4 regions of the Klebsiella electrica genome follow, and region 4 is predicted to be linked to each of the others. Evidence: predicted binding sites of a transcription regulator. Region 4 holds the regulator's gene; each other region holds the start of a gene.
The links. Region 4 encodes CRP, which controls carbon source genes, mostly activating them, when cyclic AMP is high. Its sites were predicted from a motif close to ATGTGANNNNNNTCACAT; they were not measured.
Positions count from the first base shown of each region.

Region 1: Electrica_RS00725 (PTS mannitol transporter subunit IICBA) is a predicted target of CRP. The motif match lies at 1,359-1,376, and genes of this name have one in related genera.
Region 2: msrB (peptide-methionine (R)-S-oxide reductase MsrB) is a predicted target of CRP. The motif match lies at 1,366-1,383, and genes of this name have one in related genera.
Region 3: rbsD (D-ribose pyranase) is a predicted target of CRP. The motif match lies at 1,022-1,039, and genes of this name have one in related genera.

Region 1 covers NZ_CP041247.1:148,746-150,949, forward strand. The annotation lists gene Electrica_RS00725 (PTS mannitol transporter subunit IICBA) at 1-1,215, opposite strand, end outside; partial or broken gene Electrica_RS00730 (hypothetical protein) at 1,592-1,774, shown strand; gene Electrica_RS00735 (glutathione S-transferase) at 1,851-2,204, shown strand, end outside.
Region 2 covers NZ_CP041247.1:3,129,227-3,131,430, forward strand. The annotation lists gene pncA (bifunctional nicotinamidase/pyrazinamidase) at 1-21, shown strand, start outside; partial or broken gene Electrica_RS28920 (hypothetical protein) at 108-266, shown strand; gene Electrica_RS15000 (YeaC family protein) at 514-792, opposite strand; gene msrB (peptide-methionine (R)-S-oxide reductase MsrB) at 837-1,250, opposite strand; gene gapA (glyceraldehyde-3-phosphate dehydrogenase) at 1,590-2,204, shown strand, end outside.
Region 3 covers NZ_CP041247.1:5,225,101-5,227,304, reverse strand. The annotation lists gene kup (low affinity potassium transporter Kup) at 1-940, shown strand, start outside; gene rbsD (D-ribose pyranase) at 1,126-1,545, shown strand; gene rbsA (ribose ABC transporter ATP-binding protein RbsA) at 1,556-2,204, shown strand, end outside.
Region 4 covers NZ_CP041247.1:400,509-402,712, reverse strand. The annotation lists gene Electrica_RS01805 (OsmC family protein) at 1-372, opposite strand, end outside; gene crp (cAMP-activated global transcriptional regulator CRP) at 679-1,311, shown strand; gene Electrica_RS01795 (YccS/YhfK family putative transporter) at 1,363-2,204, shown strand, end outside.

The sequences.
Region 1 (2,204 bases), 250 kb from region 4:
ATCCTGCACTTTTTTACGCAGTACCCCGGCGCCCATGGCGCTGGAACCCATGCCGGCATCGCAGGCGACGATGATTTTGCGCACATGGCTCAGATCGTTAGCCACGGTACCTGCAGACAGCGGTGTGGCCGCGCCTTTGGATTCGGCTTTCATATCCTGCATGCGACGGGTCGCAGCATCGATATCATCTTCTTCTTTCACTTTGCTGGTTTTCAGCAGAATGGCGGAGATCACAAAGGAGACGACCATGGCCGCAATAATTGCCGCGATGTTAGCGAAGTACGCCCCTTTCGGCGTCATCGCCAGCACCGCCAGGATAGAACCTGGGGAGGCAGGAGAAACCAGACCGCCGTTGAGGATAGTCAGGGTGAACACACCGGTCATACCGCCGAGAATCACGGCAAGGATCAGACGCGGGTTCATCAGCACATACGGGAAGTAGATTTCGTGAATACCGCCCAGGAAGTGGATGATTGCGGCACCGCCTGCGGACTGCTTCGCGTTACCGCGACCAAAGAACATGTATGCCATCAGCACGCCCATCCCCGGACCCGGGTTGGCTTCAATCAGGAAGAAGATGGATTTACCCAGCTCATGAGACTGCTGGATACCCAGCGGCGAGAAGATACCGTGGTTGATGGCGTTGTTAAGGAACAGGATTTTCGCTGGCTCAACGAAGATTGATGCCAGCGGCAGCATGTCATGGACAACCATGAAGTTAACGCCTGCCGCCAGAATTTTAGACAGAACCTCAACCGCCGGGCCAATGCCGAGGAATGCCAGAATCGCGAGGATCATCCCGATAATACCGGCAGAGAAGTTGTTCACCAGCATCTCGAAACCGGACTTAATCTTACCGTCTACCCAGCTATCGAAATGTTTAATCGCCCAGCCGCCCAGCGGACCTGCGATCATCGCGCCGAGGAACATCGGCATGTCCGCGCCGACGATGACGCCCATTGTGGTAATAGCGCCGACGACGCCACCACGCTCACCGCCAATTAACTTACCACCGGTATAGCCGATAAGCAGCGGCAACAGGTAGGTGATCATCGGGCCGACTAATTTCGCCAGCGTCTCGTTTGGTAACCACCCTGTCGGGATGAATAATGCGGTAATGATACCCCACGCGATAAACGCGCCGATGTTTGGCATCACCATATTGCTGAGGAAACGACCAAAGCTTTGCACCTTGATCTTGATATCGGATGACATAAAACACCCCTTCTTCTGTTTTGCTTATCGCGTAGGCTAAAAGCCTGAGGCTTGTTGTGAATATGGCGGCAGAGGTCGCCGGACCCTGATTGATAAAGCGAATCTGGCACTGAATCATTAAACTGTCCAGTTGGTGGGTTTTTGTGTGACCTTGATCACATGAATATAGGTATCTGATAGCTATTTATAGTGATTCTCATCACAAAATTGGTGTGCAAAAAAAACGCAACGGGTCAAAATTAACCCGATTAGGTTAATTAATGTGAATTACATCACATAATATTGTTTCTGGTTTGTCTCTATATTGTGATGTTGTTCACAAAAAATAACTGGTTGAATTTTGCGGATGTGATCGCCGACAAACTCTGCGCGCCCGATTGATCCCGTGCGCTATCAGGCCCGGGTCGACAGACTGCAGGCCGATCTGGTGACCGCGCTGCACAGCATCAATACCCTGAAGGCACAGCTTTCTGAAGCGCAGGCGAACACGGTGCGTGTTTCCGCCGAGCGCGACCGGCTCTACAAAGACTACCCGCGCTATCGGAAAGTCAGCCAGGCGATTGACGTGAAGTCTGACCTGCCTTTTGCCTGCGCCTGACCCATACTTATCTTTTTGTGGGCGAAAGGAGCAGGCAATGAAACTGATCGGCAGCTACACCAGTCCCTTTGTGCGTAAAATCTCCGTCATTCTGCTGGAGAAAAACCTCCCCTTCGAATTCGTCAATGAATTTCCCTACCAGGAGGTGAACGGCGTCGGGAAATACAATCCCTTGGGTAAGGTGCCGGTGCTGGTCACGGACAGCGGCGAATGCTGGTATGACTCCCCCATTATCGCGCAATACCTTGAACAGCTCGACGCTGCGCCGGGAATGGTGCCATCGGACCCGAACGCGGCGTTGAAAATGCGCCAGCTGGAGGCGCTGGCCGACGGCGTAATGGAGGCGGCGCAGGCGCTGGTACGCGAAAAGACCCGTCCGGCGGCGCAGCAG
Region 2 (2,204 bases), 2.5 Mb from region 4:
TGGCTGGAAACGCAGGCGTAATCCTTGTGCCCGAAGCGTCCGCTTCGGGCCATTTCCCCGCATCGCTTTGACTACAAATTGAGCTGACTCGCAGATTCAACGCCCTTCGTTCGGTGGCGATAAAGGCTGATTACATTCAGCGAAAAGGTCTGGCGGGGGTCATGTTCTGGGAGTATGGCGACGATGACCATAATCAGCAGGCGAAGCAGCTCGCGGCGTCGCCTGGGATTAAACCTTATGCGGCGATCGGCCGCTGGGTGGTGTGAGCGGCGTTTTACCCGAGTTGTCAGTTGTCACAACCTTGCCCGGTGGCGGCGTTGCCTTACCGGGCCTACGTAATCCAGCCTCAGGCCCTGCAGAGAGGTCTTAACGGGCCTGCGCAATCCTGACTCAGGCCCGACGGAGCGGGGTCTTAACGGGCCTACGTAATCCTGCCTCAGGCCCGACGGAGCGGGGTCTTAACGGGCCTGCGTAATCCTGCCTCAGGCCCGGCACCGGGCATCAGGCCACTGGCTAGTGCATTTTCAGCGTCGCAATCGGTCGGGGGGCGATGCCAAAATCCTCTTTCAGCTGCTGCTTGCTCTTCATCACCATCTGGCCGTTGGTGTCGATGGTCATGTGCTGCGCGTCGCTGTTATGCCGCGCCTGGTAGAGCATCACCAGCTGCAGGCTGTTCTCTTTCTGCTCGGGCGTTAAGGCCACGCCATCTGGCCATTTTCCCAGCTCCACCGCCGTCGCCAGTCGCTGGTACACTTCCGGCGTCATACTGTCTATTATTTGCTCGATTTCCATGATCCGTTCAACTCCGCACTGGAATAATTTGCTGAATCGTTTCTTTAACCTTTAATCTGCTCGCCATTATCGTTGTCATTGAAGCTTAATGAGGCCGAATTGACGCAAAAACGCTCCCCGCTCGGCTGCGGTCCATCCGGAAACACATGCCCCAGATGCGCATCGCAATTTCCGCAGCGAATTTCCGTGCGTTGCATCCCGTGGGAGTCATCGTTCAGATAGCGAATCGCCTCCTCGCTCACCGGCTCGTAAAAGCTCGGCCAGCCGCAGCCTGAATCATACTTCGTTTGCGAGTGAAACAGCGGCGCATCGCACACCAGGCAGTGGTAGACGCCGTCCCGTTTGTTGTGGAGCAGTCGCCCGGTGAACGGCGGCTCAGTACCGTGATTCTGCGTCACGTAAAACTGCATCTCGCTCAAATTTTTTTTGAGCTCGTCCGAGGAGGGTTTATTCGCCATGTGCTTGCTTCTCACTGTGAAAGGACAACTTTACGCCCCGATTCTAACAAAACATTAACAATGAAGCGTGGACTTTTGTTCTAAACTTATCCGGAGCCAAAAGACAGCCAGATAATTGTGACAGACATCTCATTTTTATCTTCAATGGCCTTTAAAATTCCAGGCGCAGCCCCAATATGGAATTGGGCTCAAAGGGAGAGTGAGGCAAATCAATCGTGCAAAAGGTGTGCTCAGGATTGATTTGTCGCAATGATTGACACGATTCCGCTTGACGCTGCGTAAGGTTTTTGTAATTTTACAGGCAACCTTTTATTCACTAACAAATAGCTGGTGGAATATATGACTATCAAAGTAGGTATCAACGGTTTTGGCCGTATCGGTCGCATTGTTTTCCGTGCTGCTCAGGAACGTTCTGACATCGAGATCGTTGCAATCAACGACCTGTTAGACGCTGACTACATGGCATACATGCTGAAGTATGACTCCACTCACGGCCGTTTTAACGGTACCGTTGAAGTGAAAGACGGTCATCTGATCGTTAACGGTAAAAAAATCCGTGTTACCGCTGAACGTGATCCGGCTAACCTGAAGTGGAACGAAGCAGGCGTTGACATTGTTGCTGAAGCAACCGGTCTGTTCCTGACTGACGAAACCGCTCGTAAACACATCACTGCTGGCGCGAAAAAAGTCGTTCTGACTGGCCCGTCCAAAGACAACACTCCGATGTTTGTTAAAGGCGCTAACTTTGACAAATACGAAGGCCAGGACATCGTTTCTAACGCATCCTGCACCACCAACTGCCTGGCTCCGCTGGCTAAAGTCATCAACGACAACTTCGGTATCATCGAAGGCCTGATGACCACCGTTCACGCGACCACCGCAACTCAGAAAACCGTTGACGGCCCGTCTCACAAAGACTGGCGCGGCGGCCGCGGCGCAGCACAGAACATCATC
Region 3 (2,204 bases), 440 kb from region 4:
GCTGACTCGCCAGGCGGTCCGTCTGGGATATCTGTCGCCGATGCGGATTATTCATACCTCGGAAATGGAGTCCGGACAGATTTATATTCCGTTCATCAACTGGCTGCTGTATGTCTCGGTGGTCATCGTGATTATCAACTTCGAACACTCTTCGAACCTGGCGGCGGCGTACGGGATCGCGGTAACGGGAACCATGGTGCTGACCACGATTCTCTTCACTACGGTTGCGCGTAAAAACTGGCACTGGAATAAGTTCTTTGTGGCGTTGTTCTTTATTGCCTTTATGAGCATTGATTTTCCGCTGTTCTCGGCCAACCTCGATAAGATTGTTTCCGGCGGCTGGCTGCCGTTAACGCTGGGTCTGGTGATGTTCACCGTGATGACGACCTGGAAAAGCGAACGTTTCCGTCTGCTGCGTCGGATGCATGAACACGGTAACTCTCTGGAAGCGATGATCTCTTCCCTGGAGAAATCACCGCCGGTTCGCGTACCGGGAACCGCCGTGTATATGTCCCGTGCGTTGAACGTGATTCCTTTTGCGCTGCTGCATAACCTCAAGCACAACAAGGTACTGCACGAACGCGTGATTCTGCTGACGCTGCGTACTGAAGACGCGCCTTATGTGCATAACGTTCGTCGCGTGCAGATTGAGCAGATTTCACCGTCTTTCTGGCGCGTGGTCGCCAGCTACGGCTGGCGCGAAACGCCAAACGTGGAAGAGGTGTTCCATCGCTGCGGGCTGGAAGGTCTGAGCTGCCGGATGATGGAGACCTCGTTCTTTATGTCGCATGAGTCGTTGATTATCGGCAAACGGCCTTGGTATTTGCGTCTGCGCGGAAAACTGTACCTCCTGCTGCAGCGTAACGCCCTGAGGGCGCCGGATCAGTTTGAAATCCCGCCAAACCGGGTAATTGAACTCGGTACCCAGGTCGAAATCTGATGCTCTGAAGCCCTTCCTCGTGAAGGGCTTTTTTTGCTTTTTTGCCCCGCTTCACTTTTCCTTTCCGGCGTTTGCGAAACGTTTCGATGGCGATCACATTTCTCTCTTCTGGTGATGGTTTTTCGTGCGCGTATTGACAATACTTATGACAGCGAAACGTTTCGCTAGTGGAGCAAAAGAGAAAAATGAAAAAAGGCACCGTACTTAACGCTGATATTTCTTCGGTTATCTCCCGCCTGGGTCATACCGATACGCTGGTGGTCTGCGATGCCGGTTTACCGGTTCCCCGCAGCAGCGCGCGCATCGATATGGCATTAACCCATGGCGTTCCCTCCTTTATGCAGGTTCTGGAGGTGGTAACGGCGGAAATGCAGGTTGAGGCGGCGATCCTCGCGGAAGAGATAAAGACTCACAATCCGCAGCTCCATGCGACGTTGCTCACTCACCTTGAGCTGCTGCAGCAATACCAGGGAAATACCATTGACATTCGTTACACCAGTCATGAGCAGTTTAAAAAACAAACCGCAGACAGTCAGGCGGTGATTCGCAGCGGGGAGTGTTCCCCGTATGCGAACGTTATTCTCTGTGCCGGCGTCACGTTCTGAGGTCGCCGATATGGAAGCCTTATTGCAATTAAAAGGGATCGATAAAGCGTTCCCTGGCGTGAAGGCGCTCTCCGGCGCCTCGCTCAATGTCTATGCTGGCCGCGTAATGGCGCTGGTCGGCGAAAACGGCGCCGGCAAATCCACGATGATGAAGGTGCTGACCGGGATCTATACCCGCGATGCCGGCTCACTGCTGTGGCTCGGCAAAGAGATCACCTTCAACGGACCGAAATCCTCCCAGGAAGCCGGTATCGGCATTATTCATCAGGAACTCAACCTGATCCCACAGCTGACGATCGCGGAAAACATTTTCCTCGGTCGTGAGTTCGTCAACCGGTTTGGCAAAATCGACTGGAAAACGATGTATGCCGAAGCCGACAAACTGCTGGCGAAGCTGAACTTACGCTTTAACAGCCAGAAACTGGTGGGCGATCTGTCGATTGGCGATCAGCAGATGGTTGAAATCGCCAAGGTGCTGAGCTTTGAGTCGAAGGTCATCATTATGGATGAACCCACGGACGCATTGACCGATACCGAAACGGAATCTCTGTTCCGCGTCATCCGCGAGCTGAAAGCGCAGGGGCGCGGGATTGTCTATATCTCTCACCGTATGAAAGAGATCTTCGAGATTTGTGATGATGTGACGGTTTTTCGCGACG
Region 4 (2,204 bases):
GTTCACCGCTTTTTGCAGCATCAGCGCCACCGAGCAGTATTTCTCCGCCGACAGATCCACCGCACGGGAAACGGCCGCCTCTTTCAGCTCTTTGCCGGTGACGATAAAATGCAGATTGATATGGGTAAACAGGCGCGGCGCCTCTTCCCGACGTTCAGACGTCAGCTTGACTTCACAGTTAGTCACGTTGTGGCGACCTTTCTGCAAAATAGACACGACATCAATAGCGCTGCATCCGCCCGCCGCCATCAGCACCATCTCCATCGGGCTTGGCGCTTTATCTCCGGAGTTGCCGTCCATCAGAATCTGGTGACCTGACGCCGACTCTCCGATGAAGGTTAACCCTTCCACCCATTTCACACGAGCTTGCATAAAATTTAACTCCAAGGTTGCAATTTTCCTGACAGATTACGCGTACATAACAATTCTCGCAACGGAAGGCGACCTGCATCATGCTGAAGCGAGACACCAGGAGACATACGGCAAAAGCTATGCTAAAACAGTCGGGATGCTACAGTATTACATTGATGTACTGCATGTATGCAGAGGAGTTCACATTACAGGCTGAAGAAAAATCACCAGCCCGTTTCCCAGGCATAGGGAAACAATACGATTGCATGCCCGGATGCCGTGTAGTGTCGGCACCCGGAGATAGCTTATAACAGAGGATAACCGCGCATGGTGCTTGGCAAACCGCAAACAGACCCTACCCTCGAATGGTTCTTGTCTCATTGCCACATTCATAAGTACCCATCTAAAAGCACGCTGATCCACCAGGGTGAAAAAGCAGAAACGTTGTACTACATCGTCAAAGGCTCTGTGGCTGTGCTCATCAAGGATGAAGAAGGTAAAGAGATGATCCTCTCTTACCTCAACCAGGGCGATTTCATCGGTGAATTAGGCTTGTTTGAAGAAGGCCAGGAGCGTAGCGCCTGGGTACGTGCGAAAACCGCATGTGAAGTGGCCGAAATCTCCTACAAAAAATTCCGTCAGCTCATTCAGGTTAACCCGGATATCCTGATGCGCTTGTCATCGCAGATGGCTCGCCGTCTGCAGGTGACCTCAGAAAAAGTGGGTAACCTTGCCTTCCTCGACGTCACCGGGCGCATCGCTCAGACGCTGCTGAACCTGGCAAAACAGCCGGATGCGATGACCCACCCTGATGGTATGCAAATTAAAATTACCCGCCAGGAAATCGGTCAGATCGTGGGTTGTTCCCGTGAAACCGTTGGCCGTATCCTGAAGATGCTGGAAGATCAGAATCTGATCTCCGCCCACGGTAAAACTATCGTCGTATACGGTACCCGTTAAGTCGATAAAAACGGCGTGTTGCGTCCGCAATACGCCGTTTTTGTTTCCCCTATGTGGCGCAGGCTGATTTACCACCCGGAAGTCAACTATGCACTGCGGCAAACGCTGGTGTTGTGCTTGCCGGTTGCAACAGGCCTCCTCCTCGGGCACTTACAGCAAGGTCTGTTGTTCTCGCTGGTACCCGCCTGCTGTAACGTCGCCGGTCTGGATACCCCGCACAAACGCTTTTTTAAGCGTCTGATTATTGGCGGTTCGTTATTTGCCGGCTGTAGTCTGGTTGTCCAGCTTCTTCTTCAGCAGGACATCCCGCTGCCCTTGATTCTCAGTGGCCTGACGCTGCTGCTCGGCGTAACGGCGGAGATCAGCTCTCTGCACGCCAGGCTACTGCCCGCTTCGCTCATTGCCGCTATCTTCACCCTGAGCCTCGCTGGCAATATGCCCGTCTGGGAGCCGCTGCTGATCTACGCCCTCGGGACGCTGTGGTACGGCCTGTTTAGCTGGTTCTGGTTTTGGCTATGGCGCGAGCAGCCGCTGCGTGAATCGCTGAGCCTGCTCTATCGGGAGCTGGCTAACTACTGCGAAGCCAAATACAGCCTGCTGACCCAGCACATCGATCCGGGCACTTCGCTGCCGCCGTTGCTCACGCGCCAGCAGAAGGTAGTGGACCTGATCACCCAATGCTACCAGCAGATGCATATGCTGGCGGCAAACCAGCGCAACGACCAAAAGCGCCTGCTGCGGGTGTTTCAGATGGCGCTGGATTTACAGGAACATATCTCCGTCAGCCTGCACCAACCGGAAGAAGTACAAAAACTGGTGGAGCGCAGCCATGCCGAAGCGGTGATCCGCTGGAACGCGCAAACCGTTGCCGCCCGCCTGCGGGTAGTGGCCGA